3 regions of the Leuconostoc falkenbergense genome follow, and region 2 is predicted to be linked to each of the others. Evidence: predicted binding sites of a transcription regulator. Region 2 holds the regulator's gene; each other region holds the start of a gene.
What was found. The regulator HrcA, encoded in region 2, represses chaperone genes, less so after heat shock. The targets are predictions, from matches to a motif close to TTAGCACTCNNNNNNNNNGAGTGCTAA.
Positions count from the first base shown of each region.

Region 1: a site for HrcA is predicted at 3,394-3,420, ahead of ACI3ES_RS03020 (ATP-dependent Clp protease ATP-binding subunit). Genes of this name have one in related genera too.
Region 3: a site for HrcA is predicted at 3,488-3,514, ahead of groES (co-chaperone GroES). Genes of this name have one in related genera too.

Region 1 is NZ_CP174386.1:607,783-614,729, reverse strand. Features, by position in the region: gene ACI3ES_RS03045 (amino acid ABC transporter permease) at 1-136, opposite strand, end outside; T-box leader at 221-554, opposite strand; gene mreD (rod shape-determining protein MreD) at 590-1,117, opposite strand; gene mreC (rod shape-determining protein MreC) at 1,117-1,974, opposite strand; gene ACI3ES_RS03030 (rod shape-determining protein) at 2,088-3,095, opposite strand; gene ACI3ES_RS03025 (hypothetical protein) at 3,184-3,357, opposite strand; gene ACI3ES_RS03020 (ATP-dependent Clp protease ATP-binding subunit) at 3,521-5,566, shown strand; gene ACI3ES_RS03015 (MucBP domain-containing protein) at 5,634-6,326, shown strand; gene ACI3ES_RS03010 (CamS family sex pheromone protein) at 6,365-6,947, opposite strand, start outside.
Region 2 is NZ_CP174386.1:1,346,245-1,353,191, reverse strand. Features, by position in the region: gene ACI3ES_RS06710 (PTS sugar transporter subunit IIA) at 1-447, shown strand, start outside; gene truB (tRNA pseudouridine(55) synthase TruB) at 425-1,333, shown strand; gene ribF (riboflavin biosynthesis protein RibF) at 1,336-2,283, shown strand; gene hrcA (heat-inducible transcriptional repressor HrcA) at 2,405-3,430, shown strand; gene grpE (nucleotide exchange factor GrpE) at 3,448-4,008, shown strand; gene dnaK (molecular chaperone DnaK) at 4,088-5,935, shown strand; gene ACI3ES_RS06680 (DnaJ C-terminal domain-containing protein) at 6,002-6,907, shown strand.
Region 3 is NZ_CP174386.1:367,516-374,462, reverse strand. Features, by position in the region: gene ACI3ES_RS01930 (MFS transporter) at 1-890, opposite strand, end outside; gene ACI3ES_RS01925 (PadR family transcriptional regulator) at 890-1,405, opposite strand; gene groL (chaperonin GroEL) at 1,530-3,146, opposite strand; gene groES (co-chaperone GroES) at 3,175-3,459, opposite strand; gene ACI3ES_RS01910 (DMT family transporter) at 3,714-4,538, opposite strand; gene ACI3ES_RS01905 (GNAT family N-acetyltransferase) at 4,651-5,103, opposite strand; gene ACI3ES_RS01900 (YitT family protein) at 5,177-6,010, opposite strand; gene ACI3ES_RS01895 (DUF956 family protein) at 6,030-6,398, opposite strand; gene ACI3ES_RS01890 (PTS system mannose/fructose/sorbose family transporter subunit IID) at 6,470-6,947, opposite strand, start outside.

The DNA of each region.
Region 1 (6,947 bases), 740 kb from region 2:
TGAAATATGGTGACTTCAATCCCAAAGATACAATGATTCCCAGCGGTACTGATCCAATAATAGTGAAAAAGAAAATCCCCAATGTCATTTTCAAACCTGATAACAAACTCGGTAATATTGTTGCTAAATAACTCATGCCCTGTACTCCTTTTGAAAAATTAATTATAATTTTGATATATCATAAAACGAAAAGCGCCCCCTTACAACGATTTCATCATTGTAAGAGGACGCTAATGCGTGGTGCCACCCCAAATTTAAGTTTTGTTCACACAAAACTTCTCAATCAGTCAATCTACCACTAAACAAAAACACCCTCCAAATACAATTAGTATTCAGAGGGCGTTTATCGCGGTACCACCTCTTGGTCATGTTACCATCGCTGTCAACATCTCAATCAGTCAAAGACTGTATGCAATAACGGGCATCACCGGCATGACCTACTCAATTCAATCACTCACTCGCGAATGTGGTTCATCAATCATAGTTACTTGCTCACACCAACCGCAAACTCTCTTCATACTATGAAAAATTACTCTTTCGCTCAACGTTTTATTATATGTTTCTAAGTATACTAGGATTTTCTAATTTGTCAACGTAAGAATTGAAAAAAAGACCAAATCGGATAATAAACTACTGCTGCTAGTCCCACATTCAAGAATACTGTTGGCAACACTTCATACATCAAGAACGTCAACAAGCTAATATTAGCTAACCCAATGATAAAACCGGCCAAGTAACTAATAAAAAGATACACCACTAAACCAGCCAAATAGAGAAATAGGCCACTGAGCAACCTTTCGTCTAAAACACGATGAAGTTGTTTCATAACTGCAACTGCCACCAAGAAAGCACATGTATAAGTACCAAAAATACCAGTATAATACATATCAAATAAAATACCAACGAGCGTGACGTAAAACCATAATGGCAATTCATTATCAACATCAAATTGCACACCAAGAAACGCCCATCCGAGTGTCAAGGTCGGTAAAACATGCCAAGGAAAATGCGTCAATATGCCACCTAGTCCTGACATTAAAGTGCCATCAATAAATAAGGTAAGTACAAACAACACAGGATAAATGACACGTAATCTTGTTAGCTGCCAAAAAGCCATTAATTTGCTCCAATCTGAGAAATTGCAACCATCACCGTTGTGACGTTACCTAAGTCAGCTGCCGGTTCAATATAAATTTTCTTTGACAAACCATAATCATCAGTACTGACTTTAGCAACCTTCCCCACGTACAAACCAGCGGGGATAACACCACCCAATCCAGATGTCTCAACTAAGTCACCTTTTTTAATTTTATTATCAGATGTTACCTGCCCCATGATCAGTTGATTTTTTTCGCGATTAAAGCTTGTCACAATCCCGTTAACATCACCATTGTCACCTTTAATTGTGATAGCAAACCGATTGGCATCAGAACTCGTATCAGAAATTAAGGCTACTTTCGAATTAGTCGTATTAACTTCACTAATACGGCCAATAATACCAGCACCCGCAAGAACCGGCATACCTTTTTTTAGGCCAGCGTTTGAGCCTTGATTAATGACAAGCTGTGACTGCCAAGTAGTTGGAGAACGGCTGATTGTCACAGCAGATATTGTTTTATAATCTGTTAATGTTGCTTTTAACTTTAACTGCTCTTTAAGAGATTTATTTTCTTCTTGCACAGTTTGAAGTCTAACTTTATCTTGTGCAAAAGCGTCTATTTTTGCTTTTAAAGCTTTATTTTCTTCAAAAGTATCAAGCAAGTTACCGATACTATTAGCTGTCCGCCCAATTGCAGTAGTAGGAACAGCGATAACACGACTGACACCCCCAGCTAAATCATTCCCAAACCGTTGCAAAAAAGGGGGCGTGTTTGTGCGCTTAGCCCACCAGTTAGATCCTGCTATTAAGCTAACAATCACAATAATGCCAACAATTAATGTGACAACTGTACGTGATGAAAATATTTTTTTCATGTTTTTCCCCAAAACGTGAAGTAGCAGTATATGCCACTAATCGCAAATAACGTCTATTTCTGAAAATATAAAAGCGTAGCGCAAGCGCCACGCTCTAGAATACAAAATTAAAATTAACTTTGTCGCATGACATCAATTGACTTTAATGCCTCTCCAGTGCCAATAGCCACGGCATCTAATGGCTCGTTGGCAATTAAAACAGGTACTTTGGTCGCTTCCTGAATAATTTTATCCATGTCACGCAATAAAGCCCCACCGCCAGTCAAAACCATACCGTGATCAATAACATCAGCTGCAAGTTCAGGTTGTGTTGATTCTAATGTTTCACGAATAGCTGCAACGATTTCTTGTACTGGCTCTTGAATAGCGGCAGCAACATCTTCCGCCGTTACATCAATCGTTTTTGGCAGTCCTGTCAATAAATCACGACCGCGTACCGTTGCATTTGGTAAAGTTCTCGCCAAATCCAGCGAAGCAGCACCAATTTCAATTTTTAAACGCTCGGCAGTTGGTTCACCAATGGTGACATTATATTTATTGCGGACAAAATTGGCGATAGCTTCATCTAACTTGTCGCCAGCAATACGAATTGAACGGCTTGATACAATGCCACCAAGAGAAATTGTAGCCACATCTGTTGTACCGCCACCCATGTCAACAACCATGGAACCAGTTGGATCCATGACGGGCAATCCAGCACCAACTGCTGCTGCAAAGGGTTCTTCAATGACGTAGGCATCACGGGCACCAGCAACACGTGCTGCATCAATCACGGCGCGTCGTTCAACAGCTGTCACACCCGAAGGTACACCAATAGTGACGTATGGCTTACCAATACGACCGCCAAGGGCTTTTTGCAAATAATAACGAATCATAGCAACTGTGGTGTCATAGTCAGCAATAACACCATCACGCATCGGACGAATCGCTGCAATACTAGCTGGCGTACGACCTAACATGTCTTTTGCCTCTGAACCAACTGCAACTACTTCGTTTGTTTGAGTGTTACGCGCGACAACTGAAGGCTCACGCAAAACGATGCCACGACCTTCAATATATACATATGTGTTTGCGGTACCTAAATCAATACCGACATTGCGTTGTCCAAATGAAAATGCCACGTTACTGCCCCTTTAATTGCCATTTAAAATAATATTATTTTTTACTTAACTTATAATATTGTAGCATAAAAAACTTGCTTTTCGTATACTAATTTGCACGGACATATGTCACCTGGCCATGAGCATGTGCAATACCTCGAATCGCGTTTTGATACGCAAATGAGGCCCATGCCTTTTGAAACGCCGGAAAGTTTTCTGGGTTAATTTTAATTTCATTTATTTTGCCATCACGCAAATCATTCAATGCTATTGTGTAATCCATGTTTCACCTCAATTATAATTGTAACACGATTTATTTTTAGCACTCATTCGTATTGAGTGCTAATTAGTTGAACCTTTTTGTTTTCTTTATGATATAATAATCTTATAACCTATGAAAGGAGAGTATGGCTTTGAATCACACACGAGCCATACGCATAGTAAATATGGCACAACAAGATCCCTTTGGTTTTAATAACTTAGACGACATGTTCCGGGCTATGAACGAACAAATGGCTCAGGTTCAAGGTCAACAAAATACACAATCGAAAAAAAATAAAAATAGCAAACGTCAATTACTTGATGAATATGGCATTAACTTGACACAACAAGCTCGTGATGGCAAGCTCGATCCTGTTATCGGACGTGGCAATGAAGTGTCACGCACAATTGAAATTTTAAACCGACGTACAAAAAATAATCCAGTTCTTATTGGTGAACCCGGCGTTGGTAAAACCGCAGTTGTAGAAGGTTTAGCATTAGCTATTGTCGCTGGTAAAGTTCCCGATAAGCTCCAACAAAAAGAAGTTATCCGTCTCGATATGTCAGCTTTAGTTCAAGGCACGAGCATGCGTGGTCAATTTGAAGCAAGAATGCGTCAATTGATGAAAGAAGTGACAGACAATGATGATGTCATTCTATTCATTGATGAAATTCACGAAATTATGGGCGCTGGTAATGCGGAGGGCGGAATGGATGCTGGTAATATTCTAAAGCCAGCTCTTGCTCGTGGCGAGTTTCAATTGATTGGCGCCACAACTTTAAACGAATACCGTAAAATTGAAAAGGATGGCGCAATCGCCCGTCGTTTTCAACCTGTTCAAGTTGAAGAACCAACTAAGGAAGAAACACTCACAATTTTGCAAGGAATTCGCCAACGATACCAAGATTATCACCACGTCATTTATACAGATGACGCTTTGAAAGCGGCTGTTGATTTATCAGATCGTTACATTCCTGAACGATTTTTGCCGGACAAGGCCATTGACTTGATTGATGAAGCTGGTTCACGCAAAAACTTAACTATGAATGTTGCCGATCCACAAACGATTCAAGGTAAAATTGACGCTGCTGATCGTTTCAAGCAAGAAGCAATTGACAAGGAAGACTTTGAAAAAGCTAGTTATTGGCGAGACCAAGTTAATCAACTCGAGTCTCAAAAAGCCCAAGTTGAAGCGCATCCAGAAATGTCAAAACCACAAAACATTGACGAGAAAGATATTTTAGACATCATCGAGGAAAAAACAGATATCCCCGTTGGTGAATTGAAAGAAAATGAAGCTAATCAATTACAAGACTTGGACAAAAATTTGTCCGAGCATGTGGTTGGTCAAGAAAATGCTGTTGAAACTGTTGCTAAAGCAGTGCGTCGAAACAGAATTGGTTTGACAAAATCTGGTCGCCCAATTGGATCATTTTTATTTGTTGGTCCAACTGGCGTGGGTAAAACTGAAACTGCTAAACAACTTGCCAAAGAAATGTTTGGTAGTGAAGATGCAATGATTCGTTTTGATATGTCAGAATACATGGAAAAACACACTGCATCTAAAATGATTGGCGCTCCCGCAGGGTATGTTGGTTATGAGGAAGCTGGGCAGCTCACTGAGCAGGTCCGTCGTCACCCTTATTCACTAGTGCTGTTTGACGAAGTTGAGAAAGCCCATCCCGATATTATGAATATGTTCCTGCAAATTCTGGATGATGGTCGTTTGACGGACGCTCAAGGCCATGTTGTTAGCTTTAAAGATACAATTGTTATTATGACATCCAATGCCGGTTCAACAGATACAGGTAACTCACCAGTCGGATTTGCACAAGTGGATAATCAGAATCGACTAATGCAGCGACTAGAAAATTATTTTAGGCCGGAATTTTTGAACCGTTTTGATGATATCGTTGAATTCCAACCACTATCCCAGGCACATTTGCTAAAAATCGTTGATTTATTGTTGGACAATATGAATGATAATTTATCAGAAAACGGTCTCCACATCGAAGTCAGTGAGTCTGCGAAAAAGCAATTGGTATCTTTGGGCTACGATCCTTCAATGGGTGCTCGTCCGTTGCGTCGAGTGTTACAAGACAAAATTGCCGATGGTATTGCTGACTATTATTTGGCTCATCCAACTGTCCATCAGTTATTTGCTGACTGGCAAGATGGATCCTTTATCATTAGTGAAGTTCAAAACGAACCAGCTCAAGTTGAAAAGTAATAATGAAGACCTGCGGGTCTTTTTTTGTTTGTGATATAATGGTGACATATTCAAAGGGGATTCTTCTATGGCAAATACTGCACCCGTATGGGTTTACGATAAAGATATTGCAACGGGCGAACTGTTACAGGAACCGCGTCGATTAGACGGGGAATCTGGTACTGATTACCATGTTTCACCGGCTGCGATTAAACAATATGAATATGTTGATAACTCTGGTCAATTAACGGGCGTTTTTGGTAATTTACCACAAACATCAGTCTTATATTATCGTCCTAATGACTGGCGAGCTGTACATCGTATTGATATGTTTGTAGAAACGTTAACCAAACTGCCTGTTTATCCAACCCCTAGTGATCTTAGTCCAATTATCACCACAATTTCACCCAAAGAATTTTGGAATACTCATCTTCGTGTCATTACCAGTAATGGTCAATTCTGGTATCAAATTGGTGATCATCATTGGCTCAGATACGATTCAAGTCAAATGGCTCTTTCAGATAACGCGCCAGATCAAGCAAACGTCAACTATTTCAATAATCCTGAAAAAGTTGAGAGTGATCAACCTAACGCCATTGTTAACTTTTTACCAGGGCAATCAACGGAAGTTTTCGAATCACCATATGGATTGCCTGTTGGCAGTGTTCTAGATGGTGACTTTGTGGCTATCTCAGATGAGTTGCACGATGCCAACGGTGTCGTTTGGTTAAAATTAGCTACTAAAGGCTGGATAAACGGTGTGTATATTGATCGATTATAAAAAGAAGCAAAGTGAATGTCCTTTGCTTCTTTTTATAATCAATCTAATAATGTTGTTGTAAATGTTTTTTCACCAGACTTGCGAATCAAAATCGCCTGCATTTCATTGGCTGTCTGTACAATGATTTTAATTGGCACATTGCTTGGCAAATACTTCAAAGCTGATTGTGAAATATAAGTTGTGAAACTTTCAATTTCGGTTTGACTATAAAATTGCGTTGTGACGTTGACTGTCATGCTTGACAACGTACCATTCTTAAAGTCAGCAACAGCGGTTGCTCCTGCAATATTCGGGAAAAAGTTGGCAACGTCATTTTTAAAATTAGCAAATCCTGTGTTAGCATCCGAACCCAATTTAGAAGTATCAGTTGACTCTTTTGGCAATACAATTGATTGATCGTTAATATCGGACCATTTCTCAATTGTTGTCCCTTTATCACTCGTTGTCTGTGCGTAGAAACTACCTGGTGCAAGTGAATCTGTTTGTGAATTAGCATACATGGCAATCACGATTGGCGTATCATCACTAACACCTTTTTGTTCACGAACTTGCTTTAAAATCTGTGGCGCAATTTTTTTACCGTAAGCAATACGGTCCGCTTCAGATATATTTTGCGTGTAG
Region 2 (6,947 bases):
ACGGGGACGCTTGTTTTGGTGGCACCAGCCACTGGACAATTACGACCTATTAAGGAAAGTCATGATGAGCACTATCAAGCGGCCAATGGTATTATGTTGATTCCAAACGGCGGAAATTTAATGCTACCCGTATCTGGAATTGTGAGTGAATCGACAACGGAAAAGTTAATGATTACTGATGGTCTTGACCAAAGCGTGACAATGAGCTTAGTTGGACAAGGCGAAGCTGCTCGATTAGCGCGTTATAGCGCTGGGCAACAATTACATGCTGGTGATGTTGTGGGAACAGCTAGTCAAAAAATCCTAGCACAAAATACTGAAGCTGTTCGCATATATGTTGTTTGGTCAGAACATCAAGTACCCAAAGTTCGTTTTGGTTCAGTTTATGCAGGGCAAAACATTTGGCAATCCGAGGACGACTTTAATGACAAACAAGCAGATGATTGATGGCGTTCTGGTTGTCGATAAACCAAGGGGTGTTACTTCTTTTGATGTTGTTCGGCAGGTGCGTCGGCTGTTTGGGCAAAAAAAGGTTGGGCACGCTGGTACATTAGACCCATCTGTGGCAGGCGTGTTAGTCGTTGCGCTTGGCAAAGCGACTAAATTAATTGATGAGCTCCAAACTAGGCCAAAACGCTATATTGGTGAGATTACGCTTGGCTTTGCTACGGAAACAGAGGATTTGGATGGTGCTGTTATTGCCAGAAAAACCATTGATACACCAATTGCAACGACAACAATTGATGCTGCAATAAAAGTTTTAAATGGCGCAATTAAACAGATTCCACCGATGTATTCAGCTGTGAAAGTGAACGGTCGTCGTCTCTATGACTATGCCAGAGCAGGTGAGATAGTGATGCGCCCAGAACGCGATGCAATGATTTATGATTTTCATCGAACGTCAGATGTTAATTTTGAAAATAATGTCCAAAAATTTAATTTTGAGGCAACTGTATCTAAAGGAACCTATATCAGGACGTTAGCTTCAGATACTGGCAAAGCACTTGATATACCAGCAACTATGACGAGTCTAACACGGACGATGGGCAGTGGCTTCACATTGATCCAAGCTCATGATCTAACAGAGGTTGAAAAGCTTGCACCAGATGATTTGCTTCAAATTATTGTTCCAATCAAAGACATTTTGACTTGGCCGACTCACATTCTCTCAGATGATGAATGGTTTGCCGTTAAAAATGGTCAAAAAATTGCCCACTGGGAACCAAGTACAAATTTTAAACAACTTTATTATAACGATAAATTAAAAGCGGTCTATCAGTATGATAACAGTGAACAGGTTTGGCGTTCGCGTTATGTATTTGATAATCAATAAATATGACAGATATAATTAAACTTCACTATCCAATTCAAAATGATGTCGAGCCAACGCAACAAGTTGTTGCGATGGGCTTTTTTGATGGTGTTCATCAAGGGCATCAATCAGTGATTAGACGTGCTAAACTTGAGGCTGAAAAGCGGCACGTGTCACTCGCTGTATTAACGTACGACCCTCATCCGATTGTCGCTTTCAAAATGTTAACACAGCCCTTGCGATATCTTACGCCATTGGATCAAAAAATTGAATTGATGTCAGATTTGGGTGTTGATCGTGTGTACGTCATGCGTTTTACATCTGTTCTTGCGCATTTAACAGCACAACAATTTGTGGATGAGGTGTTAATGCATTTAAATCCAGTGGCAGTTGTTGCCGGATTTGATCACTTGTATGGTCCGGCACATACCAATAGTGACATGACGCATTTACAAGGTTATGCTGGCAAACGATTTGAAGCAATTACTGTGCCAAAATTCAGCTTAGACGATCAAAAAATTGGTTCTTCACGAATCAGGAAATCACTCGACGACGGTGATGTTGATGAGGCAGCGAGACAATTGGCCCGGATCCACACGACAACGGGGATGATTGTTCATGGCGAGGCGAGAGGGCGAGAACTAGGTTTTCCAACGGCTAATATTCAAACACCAGAACAAGAATGGTTACCAGGAATCGGCATTTATGCTGTCAAAATTAAAATTGCTGGTCAGTGGTATATTGGCATGGCAAGTATTGGTAGAAATGTCACTTTTGGCGAAAATAGACCAGTGACTGTGGAAATTAATATTTTGAATTTTCATAATGAGGTCTATGGTGAGGCAGTTAAGGTTGCTTGGTATCATCGTTTGCGCGGTGAGATTAAATTCAATAATGCTGAGGAACTAATTGAGCAACTTGTTAAAGATCAAACGGCGACGCAACAATATTTTGAGACACTTGAAAAATAGTCAAGTGTCTTTTTTGGCACTCTAATAAAAAGAGTGCCAAAAAGGGTTGCTTTTTTGAAAAATTAGTGTATCATAATAGATGTTAGCAGTTAAAAAAAAGAGTGCTAAAAGGAGTGATGAGATGGCACTGACCGACAGACAAAAGTTAATTTTGAGTGCTATCATTTATGAATATACTCAGACTGCTCATGCGGTTGGTTCAAAAAGCCTGCAAGAGCAACTTAATATTAAAGTAAGTTCTGCTACTATTCGTAATGAGATGGCAACACTAGAAGCTGATGCTTTTATCAAAAAATTACACACTTCTGCAGGTCGAGTACCATCTTACGAGGGATATCGTTATTATCTTGATCATTTGATGGTTACTCGTAATGCATCCTCACAAGATGTTCGTGCTGTTATTCAATCGTTCCGAGGTAATTTTCATGAAATTGATGATTTGTTGGATGAAACAGCGAGAACACTTTCTGCACTAACTGGCTATACGGCTTTGATTCTTAAGCCTAAACGTTCGGACATTAAAGTTTCTGGGTTCCGTCTCGTACCATTAGAGGGACATCAACTGATTGCGGTTCTTGTTACTAATGATGGTAAGGTGACCAGCCAAACTTTCAAACTGCCAAACGAAATGGCGATTGAATCATTGGAGGGCATGGTTAAATATATTAACGAGCAGATGGTTGGTAGACCAGTTAATGATGTTCTAAAAATGATGCAATCTGATGAGTTACCGACTCAAATGAGTCGTATGATTAAAACACCGGCTGCATTTTTACAATTGTTTGGTGATGTATTAGCCCGCTCGGTCGGTGATAATGTTCACATTGGTGGCAGACTCAACGTCCTTGATTTCAGTGGTGAAACTGGTGTTAACAATATTAAGCAATTACTGGAGTTCCTCACTAATGCGAGAGCAGTTAGACAAATTGTGGCACCCTCGGCACAAGTACAAATTAAAATTGGTCGAGAAATTGGCGAAAAATTGCTTTCCAATTTTAGCTTAATCACGCGAGAGTTCGTGGTGCCTAATCAAGGTAATGGTGTTATTGCCTTACTTGGTCCAATACCGATGGCGTATAGTAAAAATGCGTTACTAATGGACGCTTTCGGTGAAGCACTAAGTCAAAAGATGATTGAATATACATAATTTAGGAGGTCACACCTGTGACAGATAAAAACGAAGAAGTGGTTGAAGAACAAGTTGTTGACGACGAAACGACAACACAAGAAGTTGAAGCTGATGTTGATGATTTGGATACTGATGTTGATCCCAAACAGGTAGAAATTAACGAATTAACCGCAAAGGTAACAGAATTAGAAGATAAATTACTTCGATCTCAAGCAGAAATTCAAAATATTCAGCAACGTAATGCACGAGAAATACAAGGCATTCGCAAATATGACGGACAACGTTTGGCGACATCAGTTTTACCAGCAGTTGACAACTTAGAACGTGCTCTAGCAGTCGAAGCAGATGACGCAGTTGCAAAACAAATTAAAACTGGTGTTGATATGACACTTAAAACTTTAACTCAGGCGTTAACGGACAATGGTATTATTGCAACAGGTGAAGTTGGCGAGACATTTGATCCCACTAAACATCAAGCAATTCAATCAGTTGACAGTGATGATGTTGAATCAGATCAAATTGCACAGGTTTTGCAAAAAGGTTATATGTTACAAGATCGAGTATTGCGGCCAGCAATGGTTGCTGTTGCGAAATAATTATTATGGTGATTCAGCGCTGGCACCACACCTTAAAAAGACTAACTAATTAATTAAAAAGTAAAGGAAGAATATATTCATGTCAAAGATTATTGGTATTGATTTAGGAACTACAAACTCAGCTGTTGCCGTCCTTGAAGGTGGCGAACCAAAGATTATTACAAACCCAGATGGTGGTCGCACCACACCTTCAGTTGTGTCATTTAAAAATGGTGAAAGCCAAGTTGGTGACGTGGCTAAGCGTCAAGCTATTACAAACCCAGACACAATCATTTCAATTAAGTCACACATGGGTGAAGCTGGTTACAAGGTTAAAGCCAATGGTAAAGACTATACACCACAAGAAATTTCAGCAATGGTTTTGCAATACATCAAAGGATATGCTGAAGACTACTTGGGTGAAAAAGTTGACAAAGCAGTGATTACAGTGCCTGCCTACTTTAACGATGCCCAACGTCAAGCAACTAAAGACGCTGGTAAGATTGCTGGCTTGGAAGTTGAACGTATCATTAACGAACCAACTGCTGCTGCTTTGGCGTACGGCTTAGATAAATTAGACAAAGATGAAAAGATTTTGGTTTATGATTTGGGTGGTGGTACATTTGATGTTTCTATCCTTGAATTAGGTGACGGTGTCTTTGAAGTTTTGTCAACAAACGGTGATACACACCTTGGTGGTGATGATTTTGATAACAAAATCATTGACTACTTGGCAGCGCAATTTAAAGCTGAAAATGGCATTGATTTGAAAGATGACAAGTTGGCTTTGCAACGTTTGAAGGATGCCGCTGAATCAGCAAAGAAGACGTTGTCTTCAGCTAACGAAGCACAAATTGATTTGCCATTTATTGCTTCAGGTGATCAAGGTCCATTGCACTTGCAAACATCTTTGACACGTGCTAAGTTTAATGAATTGACAGCTGATTTGGTTAAGAAAGCGGAGCAACCAGTTTTGAATGCTTTGAAGGATGCTGGCTTGTCATTCTCAGATATTGATGAAGTTATTTTGAATGGTGGTTCAACACGTATTCCAGCTGTTCAAGAATCAGTTAAAAAGTTGACTGGTAAAGAACCAAACCATTCAATTAACCCTGATGAAGCTGTTGCCTTAGGCGCTGCTGTTCAAGGTGGTGTGATTACGGGTGATGTTAAAGATGTTGTTTTGCTTGACGTGACACCTCTATCATTAGGTATTGAGACTATGGGTGGTGTCTTCACAAAGTTGATTGATCGCAACACTACTATTCCAACATCAAAGTCTCAGGTCTTCTCAACTGCGGCTGATAATCAACCTGCAGTTGATATTCATGTTTTGCAAGGTGAGCGTTCAATGGCTGCTGATAACAAAACGTTAGGACGCTTCCAATTATCAGATATTCCAGCTGCAAAGCGTGGTGTACCACAAATCGAAGTGACATTTGATATTGACCGTAATGGTATTGTAAATGTCTCTGCTAAGGATTTGGGCACTCAAAAAGAGCAAAAGATTACTATCCAAGCCGCTGGTGGTTTGTCTGATGAAGAAATTGAACAAATGATGAATGATGCCAAGGCCAACGAAGAAGCCGATGCTAAGAAGAAAGAAGCGGTTGACACTCGCAACGAAGCTGACCAACTCATTTTCCAAACTGAAAAGACTTTGGAAGAAGTTGGCGACAAGTTGGGTGATGACGATAAAAAGCCAACTCAAGATGCTTTGGAAGCTTTGAAAAAGGCCAAGGAAGATGCTTCTGCTGAGGATGCTGACTTAACTGATTTGAAAGCTAAGTCAGAGGAATTGACAAAGGTTGCTGGTGAATTGGCAATGAAGCTTTACCAACAAGCAGCACCAAAAGATGGTGCTGAAGGCGAAGCGAAGGCAGCTGACGATAATACAGTTGATGGTGATTTTGAAGAAGTTGATCCCAAAAAAGACGACAAGAAGTAATTATTAATCATGCAAACCGCATTCGTTGAGTGCGGTTTGTGTACATAAATTAGAAGGAGCGGGCACGTGAATAACACAGAATATTATGACCGTCTCGGCGTAGATAAGAACGCTAGTCAAGATGAAATAAAAAAAGCATATCGAAAGTTATCAAAAAAATATCATCCTGATTTGAACCATGAACCAGGAGCTGAAGATAAGTATAAACAAGTCCAAGAAGCTTTTGAAACCTTGGGTGACGAACAAAAGCGGGCACAATATGATCAATTTGGACCAGCTGGCGCGCAAGGCGGTTTTGGTGGACAAGGTGGCTTTGGTGGTTACCAGCAACAGGGTGGTTTTGGTGACTTTTCTGACCTGGGAGATATTTTTAGCCAAATGTTTGGTGGCGGTTACGATCCTAATCGGCCAAGAAAAGGACAAGATTTACAGTACCGTATGCGTTTGACATTTGAGGAAGCTATCTTTGGTAAGGAAACGACGATTAAGTTCAAACGTGGCGATGGTTCTCAACATGAAATTAAAGTGACCGTGCCTGCTGGTGTTGAAACTGGACAACAAATGCGTTTGGCTGGTCAAGGTGAAGAAGGCTTTAACGGTGGACCACATGGTGATTTGTTCGTTGTCTTCCAAGTATCTGCTTCGCGTGACGGATTTGAACGTGATGGTGCTGATGTCTATCTTGAACAAAAAATTAGTTTCGTGACGGCTGCATTGGGTGATGATATCCAAGTGAAAACTGTGCACGGAGAAGTTAAGTTACGTATTCCCGCTGGTACACAGACCGGTAAACGTTTCCGCTTGAGTGGGAAGGGAGCGCCTCGTTTGCGCGGCAATGGAAATGGTGATCAATTCGTGATTGTTACTGTTGATGTGCCAACGAAGCTCAATAAAGAGCAAAAGAAGGCGTTAGAAGCCTTCCAAGAGGCAACAACGGGCACAAAGCGCAAAGGTTTCTTCGATAAATTGTAGAATATATAATAAAATGAACTTCTTGAGTTGCTTTTATAAC
Region 3 (6,947 bases), 980 kb from region 2:
AAGGTAGAAAGATAAGCAAAAAAGCCATACAAACCAGCACCCAAGAAAAAGGCAATAATAACTGCTCCTGTAAATGAAGATGATTTGAACATGCTCAAATCCATCATGGGATTTTTAGCAGTTTTTTGTCGCCAAATGAACAATGCAAACAAGACAACGGCAGTAGCCAAGTAGCCAGCCACTTGAAGCTCACCCCAACCCCAATCAGTGTGCATTTCCTTTTGAACTAAACCAAAAACCAAAGAAAAGATTGTCCCAGCAGATAATAGCATACCCAAAAAATCGACTTGGCCACTAGCACGGTGGGCCTGTTTGTTAGAAATAAAAAGCCATGCCAAAATTATTGTTACGACACCAACCGGTAAATTAATTGTGAAAATAGATTGCCATGAAAACGCATCAACAAGCCAGCCACCTAACAGTGGACCCGAAGCAGTTGAAAGACCAATAATTGAACTCAAAATGCCTAAAGCAATGCCACGCTCTTTACCATCAAAACTTGTGCCAATTAAAGCAAATGATAGTGACATGAGTGCAGATCCCCCAATAGCTTGGACAGCACGGAAAATATGTAACATGCCAATGGTCGTTGATGCAGCGTCAAGCCCTGAACCAATCGTGAAAATGACCAGTCCAACCATGAACATCAATTTACGACCATATAAATCACCTAATTTTGCCCAAATTAACAATAACACTGAAAAAACTATTGTATATGAGGAAATGACCCATTGTAAATCTGAATATGACGCATTCAAACTGGTTTGAATACTAGGTAAAGCAACATTGACAACTGTCGTGTCAATCAAAGCCATAAACACCCCAAGTGAAATTGCAATTAACGCTAACCAGCGCTTAGGGTTTGTTTTTTCGTGTCCTGAATTTTGCATTATTCTAACTCTCTTTCAATCATGTCAACATAATCTAAATAGGTATTTGCTAAGGCCGCTTGCAATTTATTTGCTTGCAAAGCCGATTTAAAAAAAGATGCATCAGCGTGCTTGAGCATTAATTGACTAATATTTTCTGTGTAGCGGTCACGTTGCGCTTGTTTTTCTGCACGAAAATCAGCTATTATTTGTTGTGCCAATTTGCTATCAACTAAGCACAAACTAGTGAGTTTAAATAAATAAACTTCGTCCATATGTGCATTATTTTTCACTGGTTCACGCATCAACTCAAAAAACCGATCACGTCCTACTGCTGTAACGTGTATTTTTTTCCTGCTATGTGGGTCTTCTATTATCATTAATTTGCCAGCGGTTTCCATTTTTTCTAATAATGGATATAGTACCCCAAAGCTAACTTTACGGTTTGCGCCTAAAATATTTTCAAGTATAAATCGTAATTTATATGCAGAATGATCAGCATACAATAATTGACCTAATATATATAATTCATACATAATGCCCTCCTTTATTATATCTTTTAGATACTTAAAACATAGTATATCTTTTAGATACTTTTGTCAATTATATTTGCATATAAAAAGAATCAACCTAAGTATAGGTTGATTCTTAATTAAATGCTTACATCATACCTGGCATACCACCTTGTGGCATTGCAGGTGCTTCTTCTTTAGGTTGTTCTGCAACAACTGCTTCAGTCGTTAGCAACAAGGCTGACACTGAGGCGGCATTTTGCAAAGCTGAACGCGTCACCTTGGTTGGATCAACGATACCAGCAGCAACCATGTCAACCCACTCGTCAGTAGCAGCATTGTAACCAAAGCCTTCTTTTTGATCTTTAAGCTTGTTGACGATCACTGAGCCTTCCAAACCTGCGTTTTCAGCAATTTGGCGAACTGGTGATTCAAGCGCCTTAATCACTGTGTTAATACCAGTTTGCACATCACCAGTTTCAGACAATGCCTCAACAGCTGAGATTGCGTTAACCAAAGCCGTACCACCACCAGCAACGAAACCTTCTTCAACGGCAGCACGTGTCGCATTCAAAGCATCTTCGATACGATACTTACGTTCTTTCAATTCAGTTTCTGTGGCTGCACCAACATTAATGACGGCAACACCACCAGCTAGCTTTGCCAAACGTTCTTGTAGCTTTTCACGGTCAAAGTCAGAAGTTGTTTCTGAAATTTGTTGTTTCAAAGTCGCTACACGTTCTGCTGTGGCTTGCTTATCGCCAGCACCTTCAACAATAGTTGTATTGTCCTTAGTAACATTAACCTTAGCAGCTGATCCAAGTTGTTCGATTGTAACATCTTTCAAGTTCAGGCCAAGATCATCAGTAATTACTGTACCACCAGTCAAAATGGCAATATCTTCAAGCTGTGCCTTACGACGGTCACCAAATCCAGGTGCTTTTACAGCTACAACGTTGAATGTACCACGCATCTTGTTCAAAACCAATGTTGGCAATGCTTCACCAGTAATATCATCAGCAATAATCAACAATGCACGACCTTGTTCCACAACGCTTTGTAGAACTGGTAAAATGTCTTGAATATTGCTAATCTTCTTGTCAGTAATCAAGATATATGGATTGTCCAAGTTAGCTTCCATCTTATCATTATCAGTGACCATATATTGTGACATGTAGCCACGGTCAAATTGCATACCTTCAACAACATCCAATGTTGTTTCAATACCCTTTGATTCTTCAATCGTAATGACACCGTCGTTACCAACTTTGTCCATCGCTTCAGCAATCAAATGACCGACTTCTTCATTAGCAGCTGAAATCGACGCAATTTGAGCAATTTCATCTTTTGTATTGACAGTATGTGACATTTCGTGCAACTTAGCAACTGCTGCTGCCGTTGCTTTTTCAATACCAGTACGAATACCAACAGGATTAGCACCTGCTGTCACGTTTTTTAGGCCTTCGCCAACAATAGCTTGCGTCAAAACTGTGGCTGTTGTTGTACCATCACCAGCGATGTCGTTAGTTTTTGAAGCAACTTCAGCAACTAACTTAGCACCCATATTTTCAAAGTGATCTTCTAATTCAATTGCCTTGGCGATTGTCACACCATCGTTAGTAATGGTTGGTGCACCATAAGATTGCTCTAAGACCACATTGCGACCTTTAGGTCCAATTGTTGTTTTAACTGTATCAGCTAACTTATCAACGCCGGCCTTCATCTTAGAACGTGCGTCTTCTGAAAACTTTAATTCTTTAGCCATGATTTAACTATCTCCTTTGATTTGATTATTATTCAACGATTGCAACAATGTCTTTTTCATGGAGTGACAAATAATCTTGCCCTTCAAATGACACTTCTTGCCCAGCATACTTATCAAACAAGACTTCATCGCCTACTTTAACTGTCAAATCACGAATTGTGCCATCATTCAAGACATAACCCGTTCCCGCAGCTACAACTTTACCAGTAACAGGCTTGTCTTTGGCATTACTTGCCAACACAATCCCACCGACAGTTTGTTCTGCAGCTTCCGTTACTCCAATAATCACACGATCACCTAATGGCTTCAACATGGATTCATACCTCCGAGATTTTTTCATTTTAGCACTCTTTATATGTGAGTGCTAACTACAACTATAAGTATATCACGCTGGTCACAAATGTCAACATTTTTTGATTCAAAATATCAAAATTCAGCCTCTATTTTTAAATAAAAAACTCGTCGGTCATCACGTCACCCACGAGTCATTATTCTATTTGTAAAAATTTTTTTCAGCGGTAAACTAATCAACAAAATTGTTGACAAAATAAGTAAAATGCCAATTAGTTAAAACCCCCTCAAGCGCGTCCCTAGTAATGTCACCGATAAGGTCGTTGCTACCAAAGGTTCAATGGTACCTAGCAAACTAGCAGACGATGGCTTTAATCCAGCTAAACTCATGACATACAACGCATACGGTATCAACGTCCCAAATATGACAATTGCGATAACAATCCAGATATCTTGCAAGTTAACACCACTCGCAATACGCCACACTGGATGTATGAGATTAGCGACCAGTCCACCTATTAATAATCCCCAACCCACAATCACTAAAGGTGGCGTTTGATGTAACAGCGGTTTTGGGATCAAAGTATACCCCACCAAACCAAATGCTGAAATAACACCCCAATAAAGCGCTTTTGGATTAATTTTTAGATGAGTAATATCACCATTCGTCACCAATAAAAAGACACCCAATAATGCCAAAATAATCGCAACAAACTCAAGGCGTGATGGCCAACGTTTACTATATATACTCATCAACACAACAATAATTGCTGGTCCTAACGATTGCAAGACCGTTGCAGTGGCTGCATCCCCATAATAAACCGACAAAAAGAAACTTGATTGCGCCAGCAACACACCAAAAAGACCAAACAAAACGACCAAAAGTGCTGTATATGTATGTTGCCAAACCGAAAAAACAGCCTCTTTAGTAAATAAGGTCAGCATACAAAGCAAAACCGCCCCTGCACACAGCATTCTCACGCCTACCAGCCATTCTGGCGCCACGGCCGCTTGCCGAAATAAAATACTAGCCAATATGCCACTAATGCCAAACAAAGTTGCACTGATAATACCACAAATTATACTTTTAAAAGATGACATATAGTGACCTCAATCTCTAAATTAAAAAATTCACACGTGATTTTATATTATCACAATTTTTATTAAGATTACATCATCGAAGTCAAAAATTTGTATCTTGATTCAGTAGCTATTAAATTAATTGACAAATTAATGCCAATGAACGTTGCTGCGCTAGTCCCTCAAATCCATTACGCCTGTAAAATTTTTCAGCTGGCGTATGCATTTCTGTCTCTAAAATAATGGCAGGAATGTCATTTTGTATCAAATCATTTTTGATTGAAGCGAGTAATTCAGTTCCAACACCTTGTCCTTGATAGTTCGCATCAACAAAAAAATTATCCAACTGATATTCAACACCCAAATGCCAAGGTTTCACATATCCCAGTGCCAAAGCTATGATGTGGTCAGATTTTTTATAAACATAGCATCGATTGGTATTCATTTCTAAAAGGCGGGTGATGTAACGAAAAATATCATCATAGTCATTCTGCTCACACCAAGGCGCCTTCGAAAATACGTCAATATATAACGCTGTTGCTTGTGCAATGTCCTCATCAGTCAAAAATGTGATTTCGGATTTCATAATATTTTTCCTCATTAAACATCTTAGCATATTTATAAAAAACAAAAAAAGACATGAATTGCTAATCATGCCCTTACAGAAATGTGCCCCCATGCGCTTCACTAATATCATACGCAATTGTGAACGCCTCGGGATCAACCTCGTGAATGCCTCGTAGAAAATGATTGTATTCTTGATTGTCCAAGACAACCATTAGCATTTCTCGACCGTCACCCATGTAACCGCCTCTGACATCCATAATCGTAAAACCTTTGTCACCGTCTAATAAATACTGTTTTAATTCGTCAATTCGCTCATTAGTCGTAATATAAACCATTTTGCGTCGGTCTAAACCTGTCTCAATATAATTCATCACAAACGCCGTGATTACCAAAGAAAACAATGCTAAAATAAGCGCTTCAAGCCCCTGTGTCACTAAATTGCCCAATGACACTACCGTGTCAATTGCTAGTAGAGATAAGGCTGGTTTAATACGAAAATATTTTTTTAGAATCATCGGCGGAACCGCTGTACCGCCACTCGAAGCATCAATACGATACAAAAGCGCGACCCCAACAGCGAAAATACTGCCACCAACCAAAACAGCTAAGGTACGATCTGTTAAAATTTGAAAACTAGGTGTAATTTTCAGTAAAACAGGCAATAAAAAACTACCTAGCGTAATACGAGCCGTGGTACCACGATCCAAAAAAATTGCTGCCAAAACAATCATGATGATATTAACTACTAATACCGTAATGGCGCGATCGACGCCGGTTAATTCATTGACCAAAATGGCAAATCCTGTGGCGCCACCGGCAGCAACCTTTGCAGGTGCATAGAAAAAGTTAATGCTAACAGCCACAATTTCTAAGGCCAGAATAATCGTAAAATATCGTATAATTTTACTTTTTTGTAATTGCTTCATTTAGTGTCCTACTGACGTCTCAAACGTCCTTCCGTTTCTTAAAGCGTGCTAACACACTACGCCATAGCGTCGGTTGACGCAACACTTTTTCATCTCCGAGATGTTCTCTCATAACTTTGAGCACCTTACCAGATTCCTTTGCCGAAAAATCAAAATTACCACTGTCGGTGGTTACCCTAAAGCGACGCCCAATATGATTCTTGCTGACTTGTGCATAAACAGCTTTAACATTAGTCCACGGAATTTGGATGTAATCAGCGACATTATTTTCATTAAAAAATTCGAAAGCTTGATCGCCAATTAAAAAGTGTCCGTACTTTGCACCCATACCTAGATAAGAAACACCCTGAGTTGTTAATTCTGCTGTCTTGTTTAAAGATTGTACCATAATCTACTCCATTAAACGTATGTACTGACAAAAGTGCTCATCAATAAGGCGAGCACTTTTTGTCAAAATTTTTACATGATGTGGAAGGCATGCATTGCGATACCAAAGATAAAGATACCAATGATCATCACGATTGGTGATACCTTTTTCTTCAACAACCACATTGCTAAGAAAGTCAATAGCAATCCCATCAATCCAGGAATCAAACTATCTAAATTAGCTTGCAAAGTGTTAGGGACAACTTTTGTCAATGACAAACCTGATGCTTGTTCACCTAAAATCTTTTGCAACTGCTCACCAGAAACTGGTCCGTTAGGGAAGTTGATATAAGCACCCTTTGCTAACTTTTTAGCAGGCAATTCTAGGACAAACTTAATTGATACCCAACGCTCAACCAGCACAGCCAAGATGAACATACCAAGAATTGAAGCACCCTTAGTAATGTCTTTCAACAAACCACCAGACAAATCTTGTGTAATAGCACTTCCAGCTTTGTAACCGAATTCTTGCGTATACCACAAGAATGCCATACGAATAACGTTCCACAAA